2 regions of the Chitinimonas sp. JJ19 genome follow, and region 2 is predicted to be linked to the other one. Evidence: predicted binding sites of a transcription regulator. Region 2 holds the regulator's gene; the other holds the start of a gene.

Region 1 (7,129 bases), on a different contig from region 2:
CACGCTGACGCCAACAGTGGCGTCGGACCTGGAAACGGTCGCTACGCTGGATATCTCGACAGTAGAAGGGGCTACCCAGGCGCTACGCACGGTGGATGGGGCACTCTCCGCCATCAACGACCAGCGTTCGAAGTTTGGCGCACTGCAAAGCCGGTTCGAATCCACGATTTCCAACTTGCAGATTACCTCGGAAAACCTGTCGGCCTCCCGTTCGCGGATACGCGATGCGGACTTTGCATCGGAAACGGCCAACCTGACCCGAGCCCAGATTCTGCAACAAGCGGGTACTGCGATGCTGGCCCAGGCCAATTCGCTACCCAATCAAGTCCTGTCACTGCTGCAAGGTTAAGCCCCCGGACACCAAGCAGCAGATCTTCGAGCCAGCGGCTAACCCCGCTGGCTTTTTTTGCTTGTTGAGCGGGGTGCGCGGCAGGGCTTGAACTCAGCCTGCCAGCTGTTCCAACTGGAAGCTTGCCCCGATGTCTTGCGCCAGTGCCTTGGCCAGTATGGGTAGGGTGGCTTGCAGTTCATCATGCAGCAGCCAGGGCGGGTTGAGGATGAACAGGCCGCTGCCATGCATGCCGAAGCCATCGGCGCGCGGGCGATGCACGGTCAGGCTGGCATGCAACCAGCTCTTGACCGGCAGTTGCTTGAGTTTTTCCGGGAGCAACTGCGAGTCGCTACGCTGCAGCATGGGGTACCAGATGGCGTAGACACCCGTGGCGAAGCGCTTGAGTGCCTCTTCCATGGCCTCCACCACCCGGCCGTAGTCGTCCTTCATTTCGTAGGGTGGGTCGATCAGGGTCAGTGCCCGGCGGGTTGGCGGGGGGAGCAGGGCCTTGAGTCCGGCAAATCCATCACCTTTCTGCAGCAAGGCCTGGCGCCCGCTGCCGGCCATGTTTTCTTCCAGCAGGGGGAAATCGGTGGGATGCAGTTCAAACAGCCGGAGTTTGTCCTCTGGCCGCAGGCAATGCTTGGCGACCAGTGGCGAACCAGGGTAGTAGCGCAATTGCCCGTCCGGATTGAAGGACTTGATCAGGTTGACATAGGCGGCAAGCCCTTCCGGCAGGTCTTGCCGGTTCCACAGCCGGGCGATGCCAGCGGCAAATTCTGCATTACGGGCGGCAAAGCCTGTATCCAGCTGGTAGCAGCCCGCGCCTGCGTGGGTATCTATATACCAGTAGGGTTTGTCCTTCTGGTTGAAATAGGTCAGTAGTCGGGTAAGCAGATAGTGCTTGAGCACGTCGGCATGATTGCCGGCATGAAAGGCGTGGCGGTAACTGAGCATGGCGGCGCCGCAAAGTGGTCAATGCCGGATTTTACCCTTCCCTACCAGCTCTGGATAACGATATGACTATTCGGTTTTTCTGTACCCGCCTGGCTTCTGGTAAAACAGCTGCTTCGATGGCCGGATTGACGGGCCTCCACCTATCGAGATTGCAGAATACCGTATGACGCTTCCCGAACATCGCCTGACCCACCTCAAACAGCTTGAGGCCGAGTCCATCCATATCATCCGCGAGGTTGCCGCCGAATTCGACAACCCGGTGATGCTCTATTCCATCGGCAAGGATTCAGCCGTGATGCTGCACCTTGCAAAGAAGGCCTTTGCCCCTGGCAAGCCGCCTTTTCCGCTCATGCATGTGGATACCACCTGGAAGTTCAGGGATATGTACGCCCTGCGCGACAAGCAGGCCAAGGAAGGCTGGGAGCTGCTGGTGCATGTGAACGAAGACGGGGTAAAGGCCGGCATCAATCCGTTTACCGCCGGTTCGGCCAAGCATACCGATGTGATGAAGACCGAGGGCTTGAAGCAGGCGCTGAACAAGCATGGCTTCGACGCGGCCTTCGGCGGCGCCCGGCGCGATGAGGAAAAGAGCCGCGCCAAGGAGCGGGTCTATTCCTTCCGGGACAAGCACCATCGCTGGGACCCCAAGAACCAGCGACCGGAGCTCTGGAATATCTACAACTCCAAGATAGACAAGGGCGAGAGCATACGAGTGTTTCCGCTGTCGAACTGGACTGAGCTCGATATCTGGCAGTACATCTATCTTGAGAGCATCGAGATCGTGCCGCTCTACTTCTCGGCAGAACGGCCGGTAGTGAACTACAACGGCACGCTGGTGATGATAGACGACGACCGCATCCTCGAGTATCTGACACCTGAGCAGAAGGCCAGCATCACTACTCGGTCGGTACGCTTTCGTACCCTGGGTTGCTACCCGCTGACCGGGGCCGTGGAATCTACTGCGGCCACGCTGCCGGAGATCATCCAGGAAATGCTGCTGACCACGACCAGCGAGCGGCAGGGCAGGGTGATAGACCATGATTCGGCCGGTTCGATGGAAAAAAAGAAAATGGAAGGGTATTTCTGATGTCGCACCAATCTGACCTCATTGCCAGCGACATCCTGGCCTATCTCAAGCAGCACGAGAACAAGGATCTGTTGCGCTTCATCACCTGCGGGAATGTGGACGACGGCAAATCCACCCTGATAGGGCGCCTGCTGCACGACTCCAAGCTGATCTTCGAGGATCAACTGGCAGCCATTCAGCGTGATTCCAAGAAGTACAACACCACTGATGAAGAGATTGATCTTGCTTTGCTGGTGGATGGCCTGCAGGCCGAACGCGAACAGGGCATTACCATTGATGTGGCATATCGCTACTTCAGTACGGACAAGCGCAAGTTCATCATTGCCGACTGTCCGGGCCATGAGCAGTACACCCGGAATATGGCGACGGGGGCCTCGACCAGCAATCTGGCCATCATCCTGATTGATGCCCGTCGCGGTGTGCAGACGCAGACCCGCCGGCACAGCTTTATCGTGAGCCTGCTGGGCATACGGCATGTGATCGTGGCGGTGAACAAGATGGATCTGGTGGATTTCGACCAGGCTGTTTACGAGCGCATACAGTCTGAATACCTGGCCTTTGCCGAGCAGCTGGGTATACCGGATATCCGCTTCGTGCCGATTTCAGCCTTGCGTGGCGATAACGTGGTGAGCGAATCGACCCAGGCGCCCTGGTATACCGGGCCGACGCTGATGAAGCTGCTGGAGACGGTGGAAATAGATAGGGATGTGCATCTTGATGCCTTCCGCTTGCCGGTACAGTACGTCAATCGTCCCAACCTGGATTTCCGCGGTTTTTGCGGCACCGTCGCTGCGGGCGAAATCCACCCTGGTGACGCCGTTGTGGCGCTACCGTCGGGCAAGCAAAGCCGGGTCAAGGCCATCGTGACCTACGAGGGCGAACAGCCGCGAGCGTTCAATGGCCAGGCGATCACCCTGACGCTGGAGGACGAGATCGATATCTCCCGTGGCGACATGATCGTCAAGGCCAGCGAAACACGCCCCAATGTCTCCACCACGCTGGATAGCCATATCGTCTGGATGAGCGAGCAGGCGCTGGTGCCGGGCAAGGAATACGCCTTCAAGTTGTCGGGCAAGCAGGTGTTTGGCCGGGTTGAGCGCATTCTGCATAGGGTGGATGTCAATACCTTGGCTGAGATGGAGACCCAGCAACTGGGCCTGAACGAAATCGGCCTGTGCCGGATTACCCTCAACGCGCCCGTGGTGTTCGATGCTTACCGCGAGTGCCGTGGCACGGGCAGCCTGATCGTGATAGACCGCCTGAGCAATGCGACGGCTGGTGCCGGCATGGTGGTGGCCGCCGCGGTGGCGGAGGGCGGGCAGGCCGACCTGAACGAACTGGAGCGGTTGCGTGCCTTCGAGGTGGAGCTGAATGGCTTGGTGCGCAAGTATTTCCCAAGCTGGGAGGCCAAGGATATCAGCGGCCTGCTGGGTAAATAGACGTCATTCCCGCCCTGCCACAAAGCCAGAACAGGCCAGCCTTCGTGCTGGCCTGTTTGCATTTAGCATCCCTGGCGACAGTTGCCGCCGGCCTGCGGCGTGGGGCGGCAAGGCTTGCCGCTCCGTTTCTTGCCGCCCCCTTGGTATGGTGGTCAAGGATCTGATTTCACAGTGAATCATGGCTTGGCATGCTGCGTGCTTTGCTGTTATCCGACAGGACCATAAAACAGCCATTCACCCCGTGAGGCCGCCATGATATCCAGGCTGAGTAACCACCTTGCTTTCAATGAAGCCGCGCTCAAGCTCAGGGCGACGCGGCAGGAAGTGATAGCCAGCAATATCGCCAATGCCGATACACCGGGCTACAAGGCCCGCGATTTTGACTTTGCCCAGGCGCTGGGCAATGCGGTATCGGCACAGCGTGGCGCCGGGCAGGGCGTGGGGCTGGCCAGGACAGATAGCCGGCACTTGGCAGGTAAGACCAGCAGCACGCTGGAAGCCGAACTGATGTACCGCAACGATATACAGCCGTCGATCGATGGCAACACGGTGGACATGAACGTGGAAATGAGCAATTTCACCGACAATGCCATCCGCTATCAGGCTGGGCTGACCTTTCTGCAGCGCCGTATCGAAGGCTACAAGTCTGCATTGCAGTCGCAGTAAGCGCAGCTTGCAGAATCCAGCGTGGCGACGCTAGTCGGCCAGGCAGGAAAACAGGAGTAGTAAACCATGTCTTTGTTCCGCGTGTTTGATATTGCCGGGTCGGCCATGACCGCACAGTCGATACGGCTGAATGCGACCGCCAGCAACCTGGCCAATGCCGAGAGCGCCACCAGCTCCACGGGGCAGCCTTACCGTGCCAAGCAAGTGGTGTTTGCCGCCACTCAGCTCAATGCCGGACAGCCCCAGGCAGTCGGGGTGACGGTTGCGGCCGTGTCGGAAGATCAGGCACCGCCCAGGCTGGTGTACGACCCCAAGAATCCGCTGGCGGATGGCAATGGCTATATCGCCATGCCCAATGTGAATGTGGTGGAGGAGATGACCAATATGATCTCCGCCTCGCGCTCCTACCAGACCAATGCCGACATGATGAATACCGCCAAGACCCTGCTGCAGCGGACGTTGCAACTGGGCCAAGCCTGATAGGGAACCGACGCCATGACCACCACCACCGGCGTGACCAATAGTGCCGACCTGTTCGAGAGCATCAACAAGGCGCGCGACAGCAAGAACAAATCGCAAGAAACCCAGGATCGCTTCCTCAAGCTGCTGATTACCCAATTGCAGAACCAGGATCCGATGAACCCCATGGATAGTGCGGAAAGCACCAGCCAGATGGCGCAGATGAGCACTGTCAGTGGGATAGAGAACATGAATGCCAGCATCACCAGCATGATGGCGACCTTCAATGCCGCCCAGAGTTATCAGGCAGCGGCGCTGATAGGCAAGACGGTGATGGTGGAGGGCGACACCATGCAGTTCGATGGCAGCAAGCCGGTCACCAATGAGATTGATGTGCCTGCCGAGGGTGGCGTGGTGACTGTTGCCATCTACGACGCCAGCAACAACAAGGTGGATGAGATACAGCTGGGCAAGCAGCTCGCTGGTCGCCAGGCGGTGGAGTGGGATGGCAAGGGGGCCAATGGCAATAGCCTGCCTGCCGGCAAGTACTACATTTCGGCCTCGGTGGCACAAGCCAATGGCGGCAACAAGCAGATACCGAGTTACACCTACGTCAAGGTCGACAGCGTGGCCATGACCGGCGGTACGGTCAATCTGCGGCTGACCGATGGCCGTGTACTGCCGTTTGGCGACGTCAGCAGCATCATGTAATGCCCGCCGGCTGCGGCCGGTAAAGCATCAAACAGCGTAACCCGCAAGCGATATCCAGGAGTAACACCATGGGCTTCCAGCAAGGTTTGAGCGGTCTGAATTCCGCCTCCAAATTCCTCGACGTGGTCGGCAACAACGTGGCCAATGCCAACACCGTCGGCTACAAGGGATCGCGCGCCGAGTTTGCCGATATTTATGCCAACACCCTGGCCAGTACCAGCGTGCAGGTGGGTATCGGTGGCCGCACCTCGAATGTGGCCCAGCAATTTGCCCAGGGCAATATCAGCAGCACCAACAACCCACTGGATATCGCCATACAGGGCAATGGTTTCTTCCGCCTGATAGACCCTTCCGGCAGCTATAGCTATAGCCGCAATGGTCAGTTCCAGCTGGACAGGGACGGCTATATCGTCAACAACGGCCAAAAGCTGGCCGGTTACATCGCCAACGAGAATAACCAACTGCTGACTGGCAGCTCACCCGAGGCCATACAGGTACGCACCTCGAATATCGGTGCCCGCGCCACGGGCGGCTCTACCCTGGCCAATGCTGGCCTGACGGTGGGGATGAATCTGGACGCGCGGGAAGACCTGATATCACGCGGCACCCAGACGGTATCCGTAACAGGAGCCCAGTTGCAGCAGGGGGCTGGCGTAGGGACGCAGATCGACTACCAGACCCGGGTGGCCGATCCCATGGGGCAGTTCCACTTGCTGAATGTGCGGCTGATCAATGTGGGGCCGGCTACCTGGAGTGTGCAGACCCAGCTGGATGGAGCAGGCTCGTTCACCAGTACCGATACACCGCTGGTCTTTACGCCGGGCGGCCAGTTGCAATCGGGTGCTACCCAGTCGGTGTCCTACCCCATAGGTTCGCCTGCGCCGGCCTATGGCTCGACGCCGTTCAACTTCAATCTGAATTTCTCCGGCATCCAGGAGACGGCTGCACCTGTGAACGGCACCATCAGTGTCAGCGATGTGGGATCGAGCACCACGGTGGCGGTCTACAACTCCAACCTGGACGCCAATGACCCGGTCACCACGCCCCATGTCTACAACACGACATTCCGCGACCCCAATGGTGTGACCCACACGCTGGCCATTACCCTGACCAAGGCAGCCACCAATACCTGGACGGCTACCTATGATATCGATGGCGCCGGACCGGTCTCCACCTTGCCCGACGGTGTCACCCCCATTCCGGCTGTGGTGTTCAATACGAACGGCCAGATCATTTCCGATCCCATCATCCCGGCAACCTATACCTACCCACCTGGGCCTTTTGGCGAGCCCGGCGGTCCGATGAACTTCAATCTCAGCCTGCAGGGTGTGACCCAGCGTGCGGGGGTGTTCACCGCCGGTTCGGTGGAAACCCGTAGCTCACCGGCGGTAAACCCGACGGACCCCAATACCTTTACCCACTCGACCTCGGCGGATGTGTATGACTCGCAAGGGGTGAGGCATACCTTGACCTTCTATA
Region 2 (7,129 bases):
ACTCGGCCAGCTCGGCCACCTCGGTAGAGCTGCCTATCAAGCCCAGCGCATGCGGGCCGATGGCGATACCCACCAGCAGATAGCCCAGCATGGCCGGCAGCTGGAAACGGCGGCAGAGCGTGACCACCGCCACAGCGGCAGCCAGGAGTAGCAGAACAGTCTCAAGCGCATGGTGCATAAAGGCGATCAGTGGCGGTCAACGGTGGAATTATACGAATACAGCAGGCTTTCGCCCGCCCACACGCGACATTACGCCCGGGACGGGAACCAAACAGGAATACTGACGTTCCCTTGGCATCCCTTATACTGCCGCCTTATGACGACCCAACACACCCCCAACGCAGCCGAGTTGCTGGCCTTGGCCCGCGACGTGCTGAATATCGAAGCGCAGGCCATACAGGCCGTGGCCGGGCGGCTGGACGACAGCTTTATTGCAGCCCACCAGCTGATGCTGGGCTGCCAGGGCCGTGTCGTGGTGGCGGGCATGGGCAAGTCTGGCCATGTCGGCCGCAAGCTGGCAGCCACCCTGGCCTCCACCGGCACACCCGCCTTCTTCATGCACCCGGCCGAGGCCGCCCATGGCGACCTGGGCATGATCACCGCCGACGATATCGTGCTGGCCCTGTCCAACTCCGGCGAGAGCGATGAACTGGTCACCCTGCTGCCTGCCATCAAGCGCAAGGGTGCCCGGATGATTGCCATGACAGGCAATCCCGACTCCACCCTGGGCCAGGCCGCCGACATCCACCTGAACGCCCGGGTCGAGAAAGAAGCCTGCCCGCTCAACCTCGCCCCAACAGCCAGCACCACCGCCGCACTGGCCCTGGGCGACGCCCTGGCCGTCTGCCTGCTGGAAGCACGGGGCTTTGGTCGCGACGACTTTGCCCTCTCCCACCCCGGCGGCAGCCTGGGCCGGCGCCTGCTGGTGCATGTGCATGATGTCATGCGCCAGGGCGACGAACTGCCCGTGGTCAAGCAAACCGCCAGCGTGCGCGACGCCCTGTTCGAGATTACCCGCAAAGGCCTGGGCATGACCGCCGTGGTCGACGACCACGGCACGCTGCAGGGCATCTTCACCGATGGCGACCTGCGTCGCGCCATGGATAGGGAGCTGGACCTCAAGGCCGTGGACATTGCCCAGCTCATGACCCGCAACCCCAAGACCATCGCCGCCCACAAGCTGGCGGCCGAAGCCGTGCAGTTGATGGAGCAGGCCAAGGTCTATGTGGTCCTGGTACTGGATGAAGGCAAACTGGTGGGCGCCCTGCGCATGCACGATCTGTTGCGCGCCGGCGTGGTGTAAGCCCTATACCTTTAAATATCGGATAGCACGCCAGCGCCTCAGGGCGATCAGGCAGACAAGGAAAATACGGTGCTGGAACGCGCACATAACGTAAGACTGATGATATTCGACGTCGATGGCGTCATGACCGACGGCAGCCTCTACTACACCGACAGCGGCGAAGAACTGAAAGCCTTCAACTCGCTCGATGGCCACGGCCTCAAGATGCTGCGGCAGTCCGGCGTGGCGCTGGCCATCATCACCGGTCGCAACTCCCGCCTGGTAGAGCACCGTGCCCGCAACCTGGGCATCGATCACCTGATCCAGGGCGCGCACGACAAGCTAGCCGCATTTGAGCAACTGCTGAGCGACACCGGCTTCAGCATGGCCGATTGCGGCTATATGGGCGACGATGTCATCGACCTGCCCGTCATGCGCCGCGTGGCCTTCGCCGTCGCCGTACCCGACTCCCCCACCCTGGTGCGCCAGCACGCCCACTACGTCACCGGCGCGCGTGGCGGCAACGGCGCCGTGCGGGAAGCCTGCGAAATCATCATGCAAGCCCAGGGCACCCTGGACGCACAACTGGCGCCCTATCTAAAGTGAGCATGCTGCCCGACCGCGCGGCCCGCGCCTTCCCCCTGCTACTGCTCGGCCTCCTGGCCGGCATGGCACTGCTGCTGGACCGCGCCACCAACCTGCCCTACTTCTCGCCCCCCGCCGGCAGCCGCGACCCCGACCTGACCATCAACCGCTTTGTGGCCACCGGCTACGGCCCCGATGGCAAGCCGCTCTACCAGTTGACCGCCAGCGGCATGCGGCATTATCCGCATGATGATCACTCCGAGTTTGCAGATGCCCTGTTGGTACGCACCCTGCCCGGCGAGCCTACGCTCACCATCAATGCCGAAAAAGCCCGCATCACCGAAGGCGGCGACCGGGTTTTCTTCGAGCAGGATGTACGCATGCACCGCACTGCAGCAGCCGGCGTCGACGCGATGACACTCAAGAGCAGCCGCCTGCAGCTGGACATCACCCGTGGCCTGGCCAGCTCGGACGCCCCCGCCGACATGGTGAGCGGCGGCAACCGCATGCGCAGCACCGGCTTTGACTACGACCACCCGAACACACGCCTGAACCTGCGTTCCAATGTGAGCCTCTACTATGCCCCGCCTCAACGCTAAGCTGCTGCTGACCAGCGCCCTGACCCTGCTGGCCCCCCTGGCCCTGGCCGAGAAGGCCGACAGCGGCAAACCCATCAATGTCGATGCCGGCCGCGTCAGCCAGGATCAGAAAACCGGTCGCTCCGTCTTGGAAGGCGGCGTCAGGCTGGTACAGGGCACCCTGTCACTGGACGCCGACCAGGCCGTGATCACCGAACAGGCCGACGGCGAACAAACCGTCCAGGCCAGCGGCCGCCCCGTCAAGTTCAAGCAAAAGATGGAAGGCCAGGAAGTCTGGCTGGATGCCCGCTCCGACAAGCTCGACTACGACAGCAAGACCGGCGACGTCAAGCTGACCGGCAACGCCTGGCTCAAGCGCGGCCAGGATGAGCTGAGCGGCAGCCATATCGTCTACAACAGCGTGACCGAGATCTTCCGGGCCGAAGGCAATGCCAGCGCCACACCCGGCACCGATGGCCGGGTAAAGCTGGTGATACAGCCCAAGAAAAAGCCCGAGAGCCAAGCTAAGCCATGACCGCACGCCTGTCCGCCCAGCACCTGCAAAAGCGCTACAAATCCCGCACGGTGGTCCGCGATGTCTCGCTGCACGTGGATGCCGGCGAGGTTGTCGGCCTTCTCGGCCCCAATGGCGCCGGCAAGACCACCAGCTTCTACATGATAGTCGGCATGGTCGCTCTCAACGGCGGCAAGATCTTCCTGGATGACGCCGAGATCACCCACCTGCCCATGCATCAGCGCTCCCGCCTGGGGCTGGGCTACTTGCCGCAGGAAGCCTCCATCTTCCGCCGCATGACCGTGGCGGAGAATGTGCGCGCCATACTGGAGCTGCATGTCACCAACAGCGAAACGATAGAACGCCGGCTGGACAGACTGCTGCGCGAGTTGAACATTGCCCACCTGCGCGACAGCAGCGCCCTCTCGCTATCGGGTGGCGAACGCCGCCGCTGCGAGATTGCCCGCGCTCTGGCTGCCAACCCTCGCTTTATCCTGCTGGACGAGCCCTTTGCCGGGGTAGACCCCATCGCCGTGATGGATATCCAGAAGATCATCCGCTTCCTCAAGGAGCGCAAGATCGGTGTACTGATTACCGACCACAATGTGCGGGAGACGCTGGGCATCTGCGATCGCGCCTATATCATCAACGAAGGCAGCGTCCTGGCCTCGGGGAGCGCCGAAGAGATCGTCTATAACGACAATGTCCGCCGGGTTTACCTAGGTGAGCATTTCAGGCTTTAGCCTGTTACCGTGTCAGCATGAAACAATCCCTCCAACTCAAGCTCTCCCAGTCACTCACGCTTACGCCGCAGCTACAGCAATCCATCAAGTTGCTGCAGCTCTCCACGCTTGACCTGAACCAGGAGATAGAACGCTTCCTGCAGGACAACCCCATGCTGGAGCGCGAGGACGACAACGAGCCGGAAATCCACCCGGTACGCGAGGACGGCAGCCCGGTGGAGGTGACCGAGCCGCCCCCCTCGCTCGACGAGGCCCCCAGTACCGATACCGCCGAACCCGATTTCGACATGGATGGCGCGCTGGGCGACAGCTACTGGAACGAAAGCGGCGGCGGGCGCCAGCGCGAAGACGATGACGAGTTCGACCCCCAGGCCAACGTCGCACGCATCAGCACCCTGCGCGAGCACCTGCTGGCCCAGCTGGGCCTGTTGCCCCTGAGCCAGCGCGACCATGCCGTGGCCAACCTGGTCATCGACGCGCTGGACGACGATGGCTACCTGGGCCTACCGTTGGTCGAAATCTTTGAGTTGATCCCCGAATCCCTGCGCGACGAACTGGAAATCGAGCTGGAAGAACTGCAGGTCAGCCTGCAATTGATACGCCAGCTGGAACCTTGTGGCGTGGGCGCAGTCGATCTCAAGGACTGCCTGAAGTTGCAATTACAGCAGTTGATGCAGCACGAACCGGCCAGCGGATTGGCACTTGAGATTGTGGCCGAGCACCTCGATTTATTGGCTAACAAGGACTACAGTAAGCTTAAGAAAACGCTGAAATGCGACGACACCGCCCTGCGAGCCGCGCAGTTGCTGGTACAGCGACTGAACCCACGGCCCGGAGCAGTGTTCGGCGAGACTGACACCCGCTACGTGGTAGCAGACGTGGTGGTGAAGAAGCTTCGCAACGGCTGGACGGTCCAGCTGAACGAAGCTGCGATGCCCAAACTCAAGGTCAACCAGTTGTACGCCAACATCCTGCGGCAACATCGTGAAAACGGCACAGGCCTGTCCGGCCAGCTGCAGGAAGCCAAGTGGCTGATCAAGAACGTCCAGCAACGCTTCGACACCATACTCCGCGTAGCACAGGCCATCGTCGAAAAGCAGCAGCGATTTTTCGAACACGGCGAAGTCGCCATGCGCCCCCTGGTGCTGCGCGATATTGCGGAGGAGCTGGACCTGCACGAATCGACCATCTCTCGGGTGACTACCCAGAAATACATGCTCACGCCGCGTGGCATCTATGAGTTCAAGTATTTCTTCGGCAGCCATGTAGATACCGACTCGGGCGGCGAATGCTCGGCCATCGCCATCAAAGCCCTTCTCAAACAACTGATACAGAACGAAGACCCCAAGAAACCACTGAGTGACAGTACGCTGGCCGAAGTGCTCGGCAAGCAGGGCATCAATGTTGCCCGCCGTACCGTCGCAAAGTACCGTGAAGCCTTGCAGATCCCTCCCGTGAACCAACGAAAGTCCCTGTAGCCGCCCCGCAGCTAGGCGGCGTCCTTAACACAAGGAGAGTCGTATGAACCTGACCATCAGTGGGCACCACCTCGACGTAACCCCAGCCATCCGCGAATACGTGCAGACCAAGCTGGAGAGGGTCACCCGCCACTTCGATCATGTGATCGACATGGGCGTCACCCTCAGCGTCGACAAGCTGCAGCAGAAGATAGAAGTGAATGTGCATCTGCGCGGCAAGGATATCCATGTGGAAGCCACCGAGCCCGATATGTACGCCGCCATAGACCTGGTGGCCGACAAGCTGGATCGGCAAGTGTTAAAGCACAAAGAAAAGCGATATGGAGACCGCCACACCGATGCCATGAAGCATCACGTAGAACCGGAAAGCCACGATCAGGCAGCCGCCTGACGGCGCCGTAGCAGTAAAGCGCAAGTGACGAGAGGGAACGGGAACGGTACAGGGACACCGTTCCCGTTTTCCATTCTGCTGCAGACCATGCCACACTGGCACCACACCCCCAGCACAAGCCGACTTTCACGCCTTGTCCTGGCCGCCCACCGGCGTACAATGGCGGCCTATTCCAGCATTGCACAACCATGGCCCTGATCGCCTCACTCCTGCCATTGACCAACGTCTTTCTCGATCTGGACTTGACCAGCAAGAAGCGCCTGTTCGAACAGGCCGGCCTCTTGTTCGAGAACAGCCACGGCATCGCCCGCGCAGCCATCTTCGACGCCCTGTTCGCCCGCGAAAAGCTGGGCTCGACCGGGCTGGGCCAGGGTGTCGCCATACCGCACGGCCGCATCAAGGGCCTGAAGGAGGCCGTAGGGGTGTTTGTGCGCCTCAAGCAAGCCATCCCCTTCGAGGCGCCAGACGGCAAGCCAGTCAACCTCGCCTTCGTACTGATGGTGCCCGAACAGGCAACCGACCTGCATTTGCAGATCCTGTCGGAACTGGCACAGCTGTTCAGTGACAAAAAAATCCGCGAAGCGCTGAGCCAGGCCACCACACCGGAAGACGTGCACCAACTGCTCACCCACTGGCAAGCCTAAGCCACCGGGGCAGCCAGCCCCGGCCCGCCCCCGGCACCGTCGCTATCAGGCCTGATACAGAAACGGAACCATGCCCCAAATCACCGTCCGCCAGCTGTTCATCGACAACGCAGAGAAACTGCGCCTGACCTGGCTGGCTGGCCAGAGTGGCGCCAACAATCTGCTGTCCAACGAGGCCGATAACCAGAAGCCGGCCCACGCCCTGGTCGGTCACCTCAATTTCGTCCACCCCAACCGCATTCAGGTATTGGGCCTGGCCGAAATCGCCTACCTGCAGCAGGTAGAGGCCACCGCCCTGAAAAAGTCGTTGGACCACCTGTTCAGCACCGATATGGCGGCCATGATCATCGCCAACGGCCAGCCAGCGCCCGATATGCTGCGCGAAGCCTGCGAACGCGCCCATGTCCCGCTACTGACCTCGCCCGAACAATCGCCCTACCTGATGGACGTGCTGCGCTTCTATCTGGCCAAAGCGCTGGCCGTCTCCACCAACCTGCATGGCGTGTTCCTCGACGTGCTGGAGGTCGGTGTGCTGATTACCGGTGAAAGCGCCATGGGCAAGAGCGAACTAGCGCTGGAACTGATCTCGCGCGGCCACGGCCTGGTTGCCGACGACGTGGTGGAGCTCTACCGCATCGCCCCCGACACCCTGGAAGGCCGCTGCCCGCCCCTGCTGCGCGACTTCCTCGAAGTACGCGGCCTGGGCGTGCTCAATATCCGCACCATCTTCGGTGAAACCGCCGTTCGCCCGCGCAAGAACCTCAAGCTCATCATCCACCTGACCAAGCAGGCCGAATCCATCACCCCGCTGGATAGGCTGCAGATGCAGGCCGCCACCCAGGCCGTGCTGGATGTGGCCATACGCAAGGTCGTACTGCCCGTCGCCGCCGGCCGCAACCTCGCCGTGCTGGTCG

Evidence for each region. Region 2 encodes sigma-54, which starts transcription at its own class of promoters, with help from an activator protein. Its sites were predicted from a motif close to CTGGCACGCTTCATGCTT; they were not measured.
Region 1: flgB (flagellar basal body rod protein FlgB) is a predicted target of sigma-54. The motif match lies at 3,998-4,015, and genes of this name have one in related genera.

Annotation. Positions count from the first base shown of each region.
Region 1 is NZ_JBAMDD010000003.1:162,220-169,348, forward strand. It holds gene V7714_RS05220 (flagellin N-terminal helical domain-containing protein) at 1-349, shown strand, start outside; gene V7714_RS05225 (23S rRNA (adenine(2030)-N(6))-methyltransferase RlmJ) at 443-1,288, opposite strand; gene cysD (sulfate adenylyltransferase subunit CysD) at 1,452-2,375, shown strand; gene cysN (sulfate adenylyltransferase subunit CysN) at 2,375-3,814, shown strand; gene flgB (flagellar basal body rod protein FlgB) at 4,067-4,480, shown strand; gene flgC (flagellar basal body rod protein FlgC) at 4,547-4,960, shown strand; gene V7714_RS05250 (flagellar hook assembly protein FlgD) at 4,976-5,650, shown strand; gene V7714_RS05255 (flagellar hook protein FlgE) at 5,719-7,129, shown strand, end outside.
Region 2 is NZ_JBAMDD010000011.1:144,967-152,095, forward strand. It holds gene V7714_RS14670 (monovalent cation:proton antiporter-2 (CPA2) family protein) at 1-178, opposite strand, end outside; gene V7714_RS14675 (KpsF/GutQ family sugar-phosphate isomerase) at 317-1,303, shown strand; gene kdsC (3-deoxy-manno-octulosonate-8-phosphatase KdsC) at 1,373-1,888, shown strand; gene lptC (LPS export ABC transporter periplasmic protein LptC) at 1,891-2,466, shown strand; gene lptA (lipopolysaccharide transport periplasmic protein LptA) at 2,447-2,980, shown strand; gene lptB (LPS export ABC transporter ATP-binding protein) at 2,977-3,702, shown strand; gene V7714_RS14700 (RNA polymerase factor sigma-54) at 3,720-5,180, shown strand; gene hpf (ribosome hibernation-promoting factor, HPF/YfiA family) at 5,224-5,571, shown strand; gene V7714_RS14710 (PTS sugar transporter subunit IIA) at 5,760-6,215, shown strand; gene hprK (HPr(Ser) kinase/phosphatase) at 6,286-7,129, shown strand, end outside.